Regions from separate parts of the Paenibacillus sp. FSL H7-0940 genome, predicted to be linked through region 1. Evidence: riboswitches for the same ligand, from Rfam matches in the RefSeq annotation. Region 1 holds a riboswitch; the other holds the start of a gene.
What was found. Region 1 has a riboswitch for thiamine pyrophosphate ahead of tenA (thiaminase II). Riboswitches for the same ligand answer to the same signal wherever they lie in the genome.

Region 1 (7,464 bases):
TACTTTTCTAATTGTATTTGTTTCTAAATCTACCGCGACTAATTTTGCCCCTCCTTTAATAGGCTCTGAAAAATTTGGTGCAGCCGTGTCCAGTACCCACAGGGTTCCCCTTCCATCTGCAACAACACTCTGGACACTAATGAAGGACATAACGATATTCAATGGGTTGATCAAATTCGTTTCTTCATTAGGATAAGGTTGCATCTGACCATCAACAATTTCCGCTACCGTAAATCTAACGTCATCTCCCCATTTTGGAAAGCAAATAAAGGTACGCCCGGTTTCGGATACACTAACGCCTGTAGGCATAGCCCCGTAAAAGGAATGAACGAGTTCTAACTTACCAAAATATTCTTCCATAGGTAACATAGGCTGTATGATGTCCTCCTCAACATAGTTGAATAGATATTACCTATAATTATGTTCAAGACTTTTTCTAATGCCTGGCCCTTAATCATTCTTTTTTAACCTCGATTTTGAAATTGTCCGATACATTTAAAAATACAAAAAAACTTCGGCGTAAGCCGAAGCATGTTGACGTTAACTATATGTGCTCTAGGAAAAATGCTTCTTCCGATCGTCAACGCAAAACTTTGCCAAGCTTATCAGTACCAAAACCGTTTTATTGTTGGTCCGGTAAACCTAATGCATTGGCTGAAGTTATCGCTTGATCTAAAAATTCCTCTGCTCGGGTCAATTGCTGCCTGGCAATCTCCAACGCTTGTGAATTTGTTGCCGCATTAGATTCACTTAACGAGCTTATTGCCTGATTTAAAGCCGTCTGCACCTTAGAAACCGCGTTAGATGCATGCTGCTCCAGCGTATTACTACCACTCGAGTTAAGTGCATCTTCTGCTGGTTTTCTTGCGTTTTCGGTTGCTAGATCAATTTTGTTTTTATTGGGCACCGTGACTCCTCCTTCCATGAGTAAGATCATTCATTTAAACAGAAATAAGTATGGGATTGAGATTTTGTATATATCCCTGCGACTGTATGGGAATATTCGGATCTTACCTCTCCGGTGATCCATATTAGTATAAGATCCGATGCATTGGAAAATCTAATCTTGATGAAAAAGGAGGGGATCATTTCTGAATGGCTAATCCAACGCTAGCGCCGCACGAATCGATGGAACTGCATGAAGCGTTAAACTTCAAAACGCTCTGCATCGCTAAGTCGAAACTTATGCAAGGCCTGGTCTTTGACCAAGAGCTAAAAGCATTAATGCAGAAAGACGTAATTCAATCCATACAACAGATTGCTGAGCTGCAAGCAATCTACGCAAGAGCTCCTTTTCAAGCACCCGTTCCGAATAATCCGACACCTATAACACATTAAGGGGAACTCAGATGAATACCGATTATTTAGATCCGATTAATTCATTGAATATGCCGGAAATGGCAGATATGACTTTTGCCATGGATTTCCTTCTTCGTGCCAAGGAGGGTGTACGTAATTTGTCCATCGCCCTGACGGAAACGGCTTCACCGGATGTAAGAGCCCTGTTGCATACTCATCTGAAGCAGGGAATTTCAATGCACCAAGAAATTTCGGAGCTCATGATTCGCAAAAAATGGTTTCATCCTTATGAGCTGAACGAACAGTACCAACTCGATCAGCTTTCGGCGAAAAATACGGTGATGATCGGGCAGATGAATCTGTTCCCGGGTGATACGTCACGTAAAGGGATGTTTGATCGGACCCCAGATGAACATATTGGAGGACATAAAGCATGAAGGCGGTAACGTATCAAGGGGTTAAAAATGTCGTGGTCAAAGAGGTGCCGGATGCGAAGATTGTGAAACCGGACGATATGATCGTAAAGATCACCAGTACCGCGATTTGCGGTTCTGACCTTCATCTTATTCACGGGATGATCCCTAACCTTCAGGAAAACTATGTCATCGGACATGAGCCGATGGGGATCGTAGAAGAAGTGGGCCCTGGCGTGACCAAGGTAAAAAAAGGCGACCGCGTAATCATCCCGTTTAACATCGCATGCGGAGAATGCTTTTTTTGCAAAAATCAGCTGGAAAGCCAATGTGACAATTCCAACGAACACGGGGATATGGGCGCATATTTCGGCTACTCCGGAACGACCGGCGGATATCCCGGCGGGCAAGCGGAGTATTTACGGGTCCCATTTGCTAATTTTACCCACTTTAAGATCCCTGAAAACTGCGAACAACCGGACGAAAAGCTAAGCTTGATCGCCGATGCCATGACGACGGCATTCTGGAGCGTAGATAACGCCGGCGTTAAAAATGGAGATACGGTCATTGTGCTCGGCTGCGGCCCGGTCGGACTCCTAGCCCAGAAGTTCTGCTGGCTGAAAGGAGCTAAGCGGGTCATAGCCGTCGACTATGTCGATTACCGCTTAAAGCATGCGAAGCGAACAAACAATGTGGAAATAGTAAACTTCGAACAGGATAAGAATATTGGGAACACTCTCAAGGAAATGACCAAAGGCGGCGCCGATGTTGTCATTGATGCGGTAGGAATGGACGGCAAGATGAGCGATCTTGAATTTCTAGCCAGCGGTATGAAACTGCAAGGCGGCACCATGAGCGCATTTATCATTGCATCTCAGGCTGTTCGCAAAGGTGGCACCATTCAAGTCACTGGGGTATACGGCGGACGTTATAACGGATTCCCGCTCGGTGATATCATGCAGCGAAACGTGAATATCCGTTCCGGACAAGCTCCGGTCATTCACTACATGCCATACATGTACGAGTTGGTTACGTCTGGCAAAGTGGACCCTGGCGACATTGTTACGCACGTCATTCCGCTCAGCGAGGCCAAACGGGGCTATGAAGTGTTCGATACAAAAACGGACGATTGCATTAAAGTCATCTTAAAGCCTTAAATATGAATAGATACATGGGAGGACAATCTGAATGGATTCCACATACGCTTTGCATGAGATTCTCGAGGTACATGAAATAGCTGCGTTCAAGACGGTTTGTATGACTAAATCCAAGACCATGCAAGCTCTGGTAACCGACCCGGAGCTCAAGCAAATTTTGCAACAAGATGCGATCTTATCACAACAGCAGCTTCAGGAGCTCGGTGGAGTGCTGTCTAAAGCGACTGTATAGGAGATAAAAAAATGAACCCAATATTAGAACACATGACTGGTCTTAATACGCTGACCGATGACGTGATCGCAATGGATTTTTTGATGAACGCCAAGAGCGGTGTCAGAAACTACGCCATGGCTGTGACCGAATGTGCCACCCCCGAAATCAAACAAATTTTGATGAAACAGCTCGATGAAGCCATAGATTCTCATGAAAAGATATCAAATTACATGGTGCAGCATGGTTTATACCACCCTTACCATATTGCAGAGCAAATTCAGCTCGATCTGAAAAACATTCAGACTGCTATGAACATTCCGTCCTGACACCCTTTTTGATTTTAGCCAGAGACTTCAGAGAACAAAATGTCCCTGTGTCAAGAATTTCAACAATGAAAAAAGGCGGATACTATCCGCCCTTTTTTTGGCATCGTCACGAAACACGCTTATTGCAAGCGTTCCTTTACGTATTCTACTTATTTCTATCCTGAGACTGTTTATGGCCGCTGCTCTCTACTTTAATTGACTACAGTGAACTTAAGGCTCCAGCTTCCATGACATTTCCCAAAAATCAAGCTCAAAGCGACTGCACATCACGAAAATATCCTCCATCCGTTGGTACGTTCCCTCGCTACAGCCTTCTAATAGCTTATCAGTTAACGTCACTAGGGATTGATTGTTGCTGTTGTATTCAGAGGAAGCATATCCTGTGATCCACTCTCCGTAAAAAGGATGCTCAGCTGCACCTGGCTTTTGGGCAAGGACTTGACCAATCTCTGCATAGCTCCATGAGCAGGCCAGAATGGATACAAGTACTTCTGCTATGCCACCCGCATGGGAAACAGAGAGCATATAGTTAGTATAGGCTGCATTTTTCAGTGCAGGTTTTACCTGAAAAACATGATCCTCTGTAATTCCTAATCGCTCCATATAAGAACGATGAATTTTCATTTCACCATTCAGGATGTTATCTACGTTTTTACTAAAAAACTGCATCAATTTGGGGTCGTGCGACTTGACGATACCTAGTGCAAATACACGGGCATAATCGAACAGATACAAGTAGTCTTGCAGCAAATAATAACGAAATTGTTCAACCTGTAAAGAACCATCTCCGATCCCTTTAACAAAAGGATGCTCAAGACATTCCTTCCACACAGGCTGTGCTACCTGATATAGTCTCTCTGAAATAGTCAACATGTGTTCCTCCAATTCATAATGTACGTATTTAAAAACAAAAAAACGAAACATCCATAGGATGTTTCGCAGACAAATACACTAAAACAAGGGGGTTCGCATGAGCTACCCAAGTAAAGCGTTTCATCGTTGCATCCCTACGTTGGCATTATCCAAATCAGGTAAGGTCGGTTTAACACCCTCTCAGCCGGTTAAGGCTCCCTCGCAAACGGTTAGTATGTAGTTGATTACTTTCTTATCCGCATAAAAGAAAAAATAACATCCATTTAGTATATCAAGGGCTGTTAAATATAGTCAAGGCAGATTGTATCGCCCCTCATCACCTTTGGTGACGTATGTAAACGATGGAAACCATCACAACAATGGTTGAGTTTCAGCCACTGTTATGATGGTTTCTATTCTTGCAACTACTGCCGATGGTTTAATGCCCGAGTTTGTTCTTTCCGACAAAAGTGAGTATTCCGTACTGGGAAGTATTTCTCCAGCTCTCATTGGTCGTATCATTCCATTTAGCTACGCTCTGCTTACCTCCGCCCTGGTTGTCGTTAATTTGAAGCTCGAAACCGAGAACATTTCCTGCTTTGGGCGTCAATGATTGTAAATGAATTCTGGCTTCTACGAGATATCCTTTATTTGTTTTCTTCACAGCACTTACAAGGCGTCCAGGTGAGGCACCCCCTGCAAAGGTTCCTACATTGTCTGCACTGATTCTGAACTGGGCATCATCATATTGAAAATACGGTGTGCGCTGGTGATTCTCGTCCAGGAAAATCTCAACCGAATCCTGATCCCATGGGTTGATGCTGTCTGTAATGATGTTTGGATCAGTGACGTCGATCAGCAGGTATAGATACTCACCTGACCACATAGCGCGAGCCACTGCCTCTGCACCTTCGCTCTGGTTCAACCGTTTTACTTCAAATGGTGCAGCCTTATTCCATGATGTGTCTTTCTTTCCATCAATCTGAACAATCCCTTGCACAGCTTGTGCAGATTTGGGCATAGGGGCAAGCTGAATCACGCCGTATTTGCTTGTATCCTGTTCCTGAAATTGTGTTCGATCATTCCAGTACAGTGGATTATAAGGTTGTGTCCCACTTGAACCGCCATCAGTCACACGGATATCCAATCCGGCTTCATATTCTGATCCGACTTGGATACCACCCCACGGAATGGACAATTCAACCTGATATCCGGCTTTGGTCTCGCGTACACGATATGAACGCTTCTCCACGCCCTCAGCTTTGCCCGACCGCTTAATGATTACGTGTCGGTCATCTGCTTCATATGAAGTGGTCTTGCCATTATTGAGATCAACAAAGATATCTACTTTGTCGTTCACATCTGCCTTTGCATCCTGAACGTCCACAAGGATATACAGGTTACTATGATCCCATAAGGTGCGGAAACTGGCTGATCCCGAAGAGTCATCCTTCAGTGTAGTAGACACCGCTTTGTTCCAGAGCGGATCTTGTGACTGTTTTTTGATATCCGGTTTACCCGAAAGTGAGACGGCTCTCTGTGTCAACACAGGCAAGCTGGATTCATCCACGAGTCCCCAGTATGCTTTTTTGGCCTTCAGGGCTGAATCAAACAGCATAGCCTGGTTGTTGTAAGACTTCTCATCTTGGAGTCCCCATAAGGTAACTGAAGAAATGTGGTCTTTGTGTTTTTTGTACAAATCCAACAGTTCCTTATATCGATACGCCTGCTTTACCGCGACTTCATCGGACAACTCTTCACCAAATGGAATTCCGCTATCAACATCCAGTTCCGTGATCTGAATATCCAATCCAAGTTCGGCGAACATGCTGATCGTTTTTTCAATTTCCTTGATGGGCGGGGATTCCAGGTTATAGTGGGATTGCAAACCCACACCATCGATGAGCCCTTTCTCTTTCAGTCGTTTGACCAACTGATACATATGCTCTCTTTTCTCAGGGATTTCCGTGAAGTATTCGTTGTAATATAATTTGGCATTCGGATCGGCTGCACGAGCGAATTCATAGGTTTTCTCAATATAATCCGGACCGATTAGTTCATAAAAGGGACTTTTACGTAAACCGTTGGCATCACCATTGCTATCCGCAATCGCCTCGTTTACCACATCCCAGGCATAGATCTTACCTTTGTATCGGGTCATGACGGTTTCAACGTAATCCTGAATCCGGGCAAGTAGTAATTCTCGACTCGCAGGGTTACCCTGAGGATCCTTGAACATCCACTCTGCTGCATCAATATGCCACAACAATGCATGTGCGCGTACGCCCATACCATGCTCCTCGGCGAACTGAACATATTGATCGGCTGCCTCGAACTCATAAACACCTTCGGAAGGAGACATGTACTTCGGTTTCATCTCATAGGTTGCGGTCAAGCTGTTAAAGTGCTTTGTGAGCAGTTGTCCATATGCGCCTTCCAACTGCCAGCGATACACCGCTGCACCAATGGGGAAATCATCTTGATACAGGTCTTTCAGAGACAGAATCCCTTCTTCAATCTCCAGTTGCTCGGCCAGAGTAAATGATACATCATCCACATAGAACGATAACGTATCTACGCTATCTTCAGAGATGTAGGGTGTTTCGATGAACAAATTCAATTCAGTGGGATCATCGCTATACTGAAATTTTCCGGTGATTTTGTGCCATGTATTCCATTCTGCTTTGGCAATTTTCACGCTACCGATTGGGTTCCAGCTTTCGGCAGTTGTTTTTTTATATGTGGTGAGCTGTAATGTTTGATCCGTGGTGGGCTCCTGAGTAAGTCTTACATATGCCGCAATTTCGTACTCTTGGTTACGCTTAAGCAGATCCTTCATGGATAACATTGGTCCATGATAGGAACGCTCACGGTTGGCGACCAGCATACTGGACTGACCTTCGTGTGCTTCCTGCTGTGTCACTGTCAGCCTTTCGTTACCTGTACGTGGAGTCCACCCCTGAAGTGTACCGTCTTCAAAGTTTGTACTCAAATGACCTCCCTCCACTTCCGTAACTGCCTTGGCTGCATGTGAGACATTCGAAAATGGAAGCATGGCGAGTATCAGCACAAGAACCAAGGCTGCAATATTCCATTGACGTAACCGTTTCATACAATTCCTCCTCTTGATTGGGTCTAATTATTTCTGAACGGATTAACATCCAGATAAATAGATTATAGCTCTTTGGATAACGCTTACATAT
Region 2 (7,464 bases), 3.0 Mb from region 1:
TTATGCGTGGAGATCAGCAAGGGTATCTCGAAGCGGTACGAGAAGGCTTACAGCAGATTGCTGAGCAGTACCCGGGTAAAGCGGTAGTGGCGGCCCAACTGTCTATGGCTCCCGCTGCTGCACAGGTTACAATAGATCGCGGTATTCCAATCCATAGCCCGCTGGCATTGCTTGCGGCGTATTTGGAGAAGGATTTGGGCTTGGCTCGACAGTAGCTGCTGATTTGGAGTGAAGTAACAAGTTCTATCTGAAACTATGCAACTATGAACTCACTTACTTAGTAACACCACAAATTAACGAGGTGAACTAATATGCGATTCCTCTATATTGTTTTACTGTTTATAGTAGGTTTTTCCTGTTCCGCATTTCTATACGGAGGAGCACCAAAACTCAGTGATGCTCTTTTATTCGTTATCGCAGGAATTCTGTATAAGATATGGACCACACTTAATCACAAAGCTAATTCTGATAAAGGCTGAGTATGGTTAAGAATACATACATGACATAACACTAAAAAAAGCCGTTCTTCTCTGCAATGACAGAGAGAAACGGCTTTATCTCTATTTCAGACTGCCCAGCTTGCGCTGTATCGGCGCCTAGGACCGTGTCCGATATTCCTCGGCCTTTTCCTGCATACCCGCTGCTACAGCCTCATTCTCGGACAATCCTTTGTCCGCGGCAAAGGCACGAATGTCCTGCGTAATGCGCATGCTACAGAACTTTGGTCCGCACATGGAGCAGAAATGAGCTTCCTTGGCCCCTTCTGCTGGCAGCGTCTCGTCATGGTAGGATAATGCCCGTTCCGGGTCCAGTGACAGGTTGAACTGGTCCCGCCAACGGAACTCAAAGCGTGCCTTGGACAATGCGTCATCGCGGCGTTGAGCACGCGGATGGCCTTTCGCCAGATCGGCGGCATGAGCTGCGATCTTGTAGGCGATGACCCCTTCCCGCACATCATCCTTGTTGGGCAGGCCCAAATGTTCTTTTGGCGTAACATAACAGAGCATGGACGTGCCGAACCAGCCAATCATGGCTGCCCCAATGGCGGATGTGATGTGATCATATCCTGGCGCAATGTCGGTCGTTAGCGGCCCAAGTGTGTAGAACGGTGCTTCTTTACAGATCTCCATCTGCAAGTCCACATTCTCCTTGATCTTATGCATCGGCACATGACCCGGGCCTTCGATCATCACCTGCACATCATGCTTCCATGCGATCTGCGTCAGTTCCCCAAGCGTGGCCAGTTCCGCCATCTGAGCTTCGTCATTCGCATCGTAGATACTGCCTGGACGAAGTCCATCTCCCAGTGAAAACGCCACATCATACCTTTTCATAATCTCGCAGATTTCTTCAAAATGGGTGTACAAAAAATTCTCCTGATGATGCGCAAGGCACCATGCTGCCATAATGGAACCACCCCGGGACACAATGCCTGTCATACGCTTGGCGGTCATGGGGATGTAACGCAGCAATACACCAGCATGAATCGTAAAGTAGTCCACGCCCTGCTCTGCCTGCTCAATGAGCGTGTCACGGTACAACTCCCAGGTCAGCGCTTCCGCTTCGCCATTCACCTTCTCCAGCGCCTGATACAGCGGCACCGTACCAATCGGCACAGGTGAATTGCGGATAATCCATTCCCGGGTGGTATGAATGTTTTTGCCTGTGGATAGATCCATCACGGTATCCGATCCCCATCGTACTGCCCAAGTCATCTTCTCGACCTCCTCCTCGATGGAGGAAGATACGGCAGAGTTGCCGATGTTGGCATTGATCTTCACGTGAAAATGACGACCGATCAACATCGGCTCACTCTCCGGGTGATTGATGTTGGATGGCAGAATGGCCCGTCCACTCGCCAGCTCCTGTCTCACAAATTCCGGTTCCACGCCTTCACGAATGGCGGCGAATTCCATCTCTGCCGTAATGACTCCCTGCCTCGCGTAATGCATCTGAGTCACACAACGTCCCGGCTGTGCCCGCAACGGTTTGCCACGTAATCCGGGGTACTCTTCAGCGCCGGCTCTCTTCCCTCCGGGCTTCAGTCCGTTATCCTCCGGTTTAACCATACGGCCCTGATAAGCTTCAACATCGCCACGCTCTGTGATCCAACGAGTGCGCAGAGCTGGCAGACCTGCGCGGATATCCGCATGAAATTCGGGATCGGTCATGGGGCCGCTCGTATCGTAGACACGCAGCGGTTCGTTATGCTCCACCCCTTGGGGAGTATTCGTGTCATGAAGGGCTATCTCACGCTCCGGTACAGCAATGTCCGGCCGTGAGCCCTGAATGTAGACTTTGCGGCTGCCCGGAAAGGGCTGAACCCGTCCGGCCGCTCCTGTTTCTTTTTCCACCTGCTGATCGTTATGTCCCTGCTCCGTCGCTTGTTGTCCCGTTTGATTTCCTGTACTCATGTTCACTTGTCTCCTCCTCAGTGTTCGTCGCTTGTTTGGTTGGTTTCATCATTAGCTCGCTTACGTACCTGTCCCAAATCATGCGCAATGCAGAGAAGAAAGAGCGATCCTACACCAGACCAGGGGAGACACTTTTCATGTACAGTTAACAACAGACGGAGGCTGCCACAGATCATCGATCTATAAGACTTCCCTCCTCATCCAAGCCCACTTCCGCAGGTTATCGAAAAAGAGGCCCATAAAATCCGCGCTATATCGCCCGTTCCCTGTATATAAAAAAGCCGGTCCCCGAAGGAACCGACTTTTATGTCCATCACCAATAATGCACCTTTATGCAGCTCCTTAACGGAGCCCTACAAGGGTCACATCATGTGGTGGTTGTGGTCATATCGCCGATTACTTCCCTACGCTGGTATGATCCAGATCAGGTGCAAAGGGTCCGGAATCTCATGCGATTCCGTCTCAGTCCGGACAATTCGGACTCCCCCAGTAACGTTAATAAGTTGCGGCTTACATAAGCCGCCGTTCATATTCAATGAAGCTGGCTCCGTTGGGCCGTCCATTACAGAGTAGCGCAACCGGAACATAAAAACAACCTTTATATTCCAAATGATCAAACTCTATTAGAGAAAAAACTTACATCAACATCAGGATAACATGAGCCCCATTTGCGTAGCAGCATCCTTCAACACAGGTGCGTATTCATGCAATGTCTCCTGCGAGAGTCGACTGACAGGTCCTGAGACCGAGAGCGCAGCTGCAATATTGCCTCTGCGATCCATAATCGGTACAGATACCGCGGCAGCTCCCGGCTCACGTTCCTCATAACTCGTCGCATATCCGTTATCCCGGATATCTCCCATCTGCGCCAAATACACCGCGGGATCAATAAACACCGGCCATTCCGGCCCGTTCATCAGTTCTTCACGATCCTCGTCCGTGGCAAACGCCATCAGGACTTTGCTGGAAGCGCCCACAGACAGCGGGAGTCTAACACCCACTGGAGCGACTCGGCGGATCGCCTGATCACTTTGCACAGCTTGAATCCGTATCCTTTCACTCCCATCACGCAGGTACAGACTCACGGTCTCCCCCAATCGATCTCTCAGTCGCTCCATCGCAGGCAGCAGCAGAATAGCGGGATCATCACTGCGGGACATATGAGCTGACAGCTCCCAGATTCGGATGCCAAGTCGGTACTTCTCTGTTGCTGCATCGCGGATCACGAACCCTCGATCCTCCAGCGTAGCCATCAAGCGGTGGACTGTACTTTTGTGCAGGCCGATCTGGCTGGCAATTTCGGTGAGTCCCAGATCACTGCGTGTGGTAAAACATAATAATATATCCAGCGCCCGTTCCACAGCCCGGACGGTTAACTTGCGATCTTCCATGGCATAATGCCCTCCTCATGTTTCATCACATGAAACTTGGTTACATAAATTATATGAGAAACGGTCTCATCTGTAAACCAAAAAGAGCCAAAATCAAAATAGGCCAACGTATAAATTTTTCCTTTTTATAAGACTTAATCCCCTGTAATTTACACACTAAGGTAATGTTACCCATATATCTTAAGAACTATATAACAATTGCGTAACAAATGCCCTCAATCAATTGACTTTGACTATATTGGAACATACGATAAAGATATATTACATTAAGATATCGCTCTGAAGCAGGCTCTGAAATCGACGCAATTCTCTTTACATGTCGTTGTTATCTTCAACTGAACTTCAAAGGAGGGGCATTCATGTATCAATCATCCCAGAGCGAAGCCCCGCTGCAAACAAAAGTGTCCGATCTGCCCTCTTCCCTATCACCGAGGCTGATTCGGTTCAAACATATTATCGTAGCGTTGCTGCTCTCCGTTGTATTTTTTCTACTGTTTTGTTTTATTGCACTGCATGGTTATATCGCATGGGTATTATCCAATCCAACGGTAGCGCCAGTCTTCTCCAATCCGATGCAAGCCAAGAACATGAAGTATGAAGATATCACGTTCCCGGCAGCAGATGGCAGCCGGACGATGCAGGGATGGTATATACCTGCTGACAATGCTGCAAGCAAAACGATTATTTTCAGTCACGGCTATGGTGCTAATCGTGAAGAAACATGGGTACCCATGTATGACCTGGCACACTATGCCCATCAACTTGGGTTTAACGTGGTCATGTTCGATTATGGCTTCGCCTCACAGGTGAACAAAGCTGTAGCCACAGGTGGCAAAGCTGAGTCACAGCAACTGCTCGGTGCGATCCAGTTCGCCAAGCAACGTGGTGCGCAGGAACTGGTTGTCTGGGGCTTCTCGATGGGTGCCGGTACAGCGCTTCAAACCGGATTGATTACGCAGGAAGTAGATGCGATGATTCTGGACAGTGCGTTCCTGCTGGAGCCAGATACGCTGTACCACAACATTCACAACCAGATCGATCTCCCGCGTCAGCCTACACTGGAGATCATGAAACTGTTGTTCCCTGTTCTGAATGGTACCGGATTACAACAGATTCCATACCAGGAAGTGAAAAAGAAAGATTATCCGTTCCCGATTTTCTTCATCCATGGTACAGAGGACGAGAAGGCGCCTTATCCAATTGCGGAGCAACTCGCCGCCAACCAGACCAATCCGTACTCCGATGTATGGATTGTCCAGGATGCGCATCATGAGTTGATCTTCCGGGAGCATCCAAAGGAATATCTGCGCCGTGTCTCAACTTTCCTGAGTCATGTAACGAAAACAAGCAGTGACGATGTGGAAAACACCAATAGTGGAGAATAACCAAATTTCAATCATTGAATTTTTTCCAGAGCCCTCAGGGGCTCTTTTTTTTGCACTCATAGGACAACAAGCTCGCGGAATATACTCTTGGGACGCATGAACAGACGGTCTGCATGCAATGAATTTCATCTGAAGGAGGTTCAACATAGATGAACTGGTATGAATATGGTCACCTGCTGCCTCTGCGGACATTGGAGGAAATCCGTTTCTGGAAAGAGCAGGAGAAAGAACATACACTCGTCATTCGTGCCCTGGTTCCTGATCTGGAGCCCCCATACGTCAAGCTACTGGAGGAATGGGAGGTTACCTTTGCAAACAGTGAGCGAGTAGCCAATCAGCTTTTAAAACAACTATTGCCCGCAACCCATCCACCTGCTCCCTACATCGTTCGTTGTATCGATCAACTTGTGTTGGCAGCTCGGCAGCAATCGAGAGAGTTCATCAAACAGCTGTATGTTCTTCTGGAGCAAAGTGCTGCTGTGCAAGCTGTTCCGCTTGCCAAAGTACTCATTCTGCATTTTATCCGCGAGTCGGAGTATTTTCTGGGTGTATTGGATACGCTTGGCCAACCTGGCATCTTACGCGAAACGGATTCGGAGCCATCACTTTTTCTGGAAAATGCGTTGCATACGTCAGTGTCAGGAAGTGTCCATCGCCAAGCTTCAGAAGCTCCAACTTCTCCAGAGGGGAATGTAAATGCACCTGCCGGTTCAGCTCATATCCAATCCGCAACCATTCAACCACCTTCTACCGGAACAACACAAGCCACACCCAGTTCTACAGCACCTCCCGTAAAAGAGAAGCCAGTTCCCATTGGAGGACACACACTGCCTCCTCTCCCCTATGCGTACAATGCGCTGGAGCCACATATTGATGAGCTGACGATGCGTATCCATCATGACAAACACCATCAATCTTATGTGGACGGACTAAATGTAGCAGAGAAAAAGCTGGCGGAATCGCGAAAAAAGAATAACTTTGAACTCATCAAACATTGGGAACGTGAACTTGCCTTCAACGGGGCAGGCCACTACCTGCATACGATCTTCTGGACAATTATGAATCCTGCTGGTGGCGGCAAACCTTCCGGTATGCTGGCAGAGCAGATCAAGCGGGATTTCGGAAGTTATGAAGCGTTTAAGAATCAATTCACAGAAGCCGCGAACAAGGTGGAAGGCAGTGGCTGGGCGATGCTTGTCTGGAGCCCGAGAGCACATCGTTTGGAGATTTTGCAGGCGGAAAAACACCAGAACCTGTCCCAGTCCGATATCGTACCACTCCTGCCACTGGATGTGTGGGAACATGCCTACTATCTGAAGCATCAGAATGAACGCAAAAAGTATATCGAGGATTGGTGGAACGTTGTCTACTGGCCCGCTGTGGCCGAGCGTTACGAAACGGCACGCAAGTTGTTGTGGCCGCCTTATTAAGCTTGGGGTTAGATGGTTTAGAGAAAAAAGAGATATCTTCAGCCAAATGACTGAAAGATATCTCTTTTGGTGTAGACAAAAAAGAAGCCTCTTGTAAAAAGAGACTTGCTTGTATTTTGAGAGACTTCCTATTTCTAAATGTTCACTTAAGAAGCACAGCCCTCGCACGCCACATAGTTGTCGCCAACCTGTTTGCTAATGGAGATCAGATCGCCCAGCTTGATATCAGACTCATCTGTAAACTCCAGATCGGCTATACGTGCAACGATCAGTGCAGCAGCCTCTTCCTTGCTTGTTGCCATTTGGCTGAACTCGGATTTTTCGCCTGTTGATACAACCTCATATAAATACGTATATCTCAATGTGTCCATCCTAACACTCTCCTTCCGAAATCACATCATATCATCTCTATTAACCAATTCCAAGCCCTAGTAAAAAGTGTTAATCGTAGCGCAGCTTCATCTGCTCAGCTGTCAGGCGTACTTCTTCAGAGCCAACGCTAAGCACCCTGCTGGTCTCCGTCTGTGGATAGCGATCTCGCAATGTTCGAACCAAAGCCGCAGTATATGCCGCAGCTGAAGGTACACCTGCCAATTCTTTCAGACTTGCCATCGTGCCAGGCTGAACATCGGGATATCCTTCACTCGCCCCGCCTGCTGCATGCTGATAGAATTGTCGCACATCTGCTGCCAATTGATCACCCTGACCGTCCACGATGATAAAAGCCGTAATGATATACGCCTTTGCCTGCCTGCGCTGGGCAATACCACAGAATTTCAATCCACCTACACTGACATCATAATCTCCCGGGCAAAAAGCACCTTGAACCTCGCCAGTTTGCGCC

Region 2: another riboswitch for thiamine pyrophosphate. It lies ahead of thiC (phosphomethylpyrimidine synthase ThiC); the one in region 1 lies ahead of tenA (thiaminase II).

What each region holds. Positions count from the first base shown of each region.
Region 1 covers NZ_CP150280.1:1,983,800-1,991,263, forward strand. The annotation lists gene MHB71_RS08835 (L-dopachrome tautomerase-related protein) at 1-369, opposite strand, end outside; gene MHB71_RS08840 (hypothetical protein) at 623-907, opposite strand; gene MHB71_RS08845 (hypothetical protein) at 1,096-1,338, shown strand; gene MHB71_RS08850 (spore coat protein) at 1,350-1,736, shown strand; gene MHB71_RS08855 (zinc-dependent alcohol dehydrogenase) at 1,733-2,869, shown strand; gene MHB71_RS08860 (hypothetical protein) at 2,901-3,101, shown strand; gene MHB71_RS08865 (spore coat protein) at 3,113-3,409, shown strand; gene tenA (thiaminase II) at 3,620-4,282, opposite strand; TPP riboswitch at 4,396-4,493, opposite strand; gene MHB71_RS08875 (endo-1,4-beta-xylanase) at 4,701-7,373, opposite strand.
Region 2 covers NZ_CP150280.1:4,952,771-4,960,234, forward strand. The annotation lists gene MHB71_RS21760 (hypothetical protein) at 1-215, shown strand, start outside; gene thiC (phosphomethylpyrimidine synthase ThiC) at 597-2,414, opposite strand; TPP riboswitch at 2,799-2,912, opposite strand; gene MHB71_RS21770 (IclR family transcriptional regulator) at 3,062-3,805, opposite strand; gene MHB71_RS21775 (alpha/beta fold hydrolase) at 4,165-5,190, shown strand; gene MHB71_RS21780 (Fe-Mn family superoxide dismutase) at 5,340-6,620, shown strand; gene MHB71_RS21785 (hypothetical protein) at 6,767-6,991, opposite strand; gene MHB71_RS21790 (lipoate--protein ligase family protein) at 7,062-7,464, opposite strand, start outside.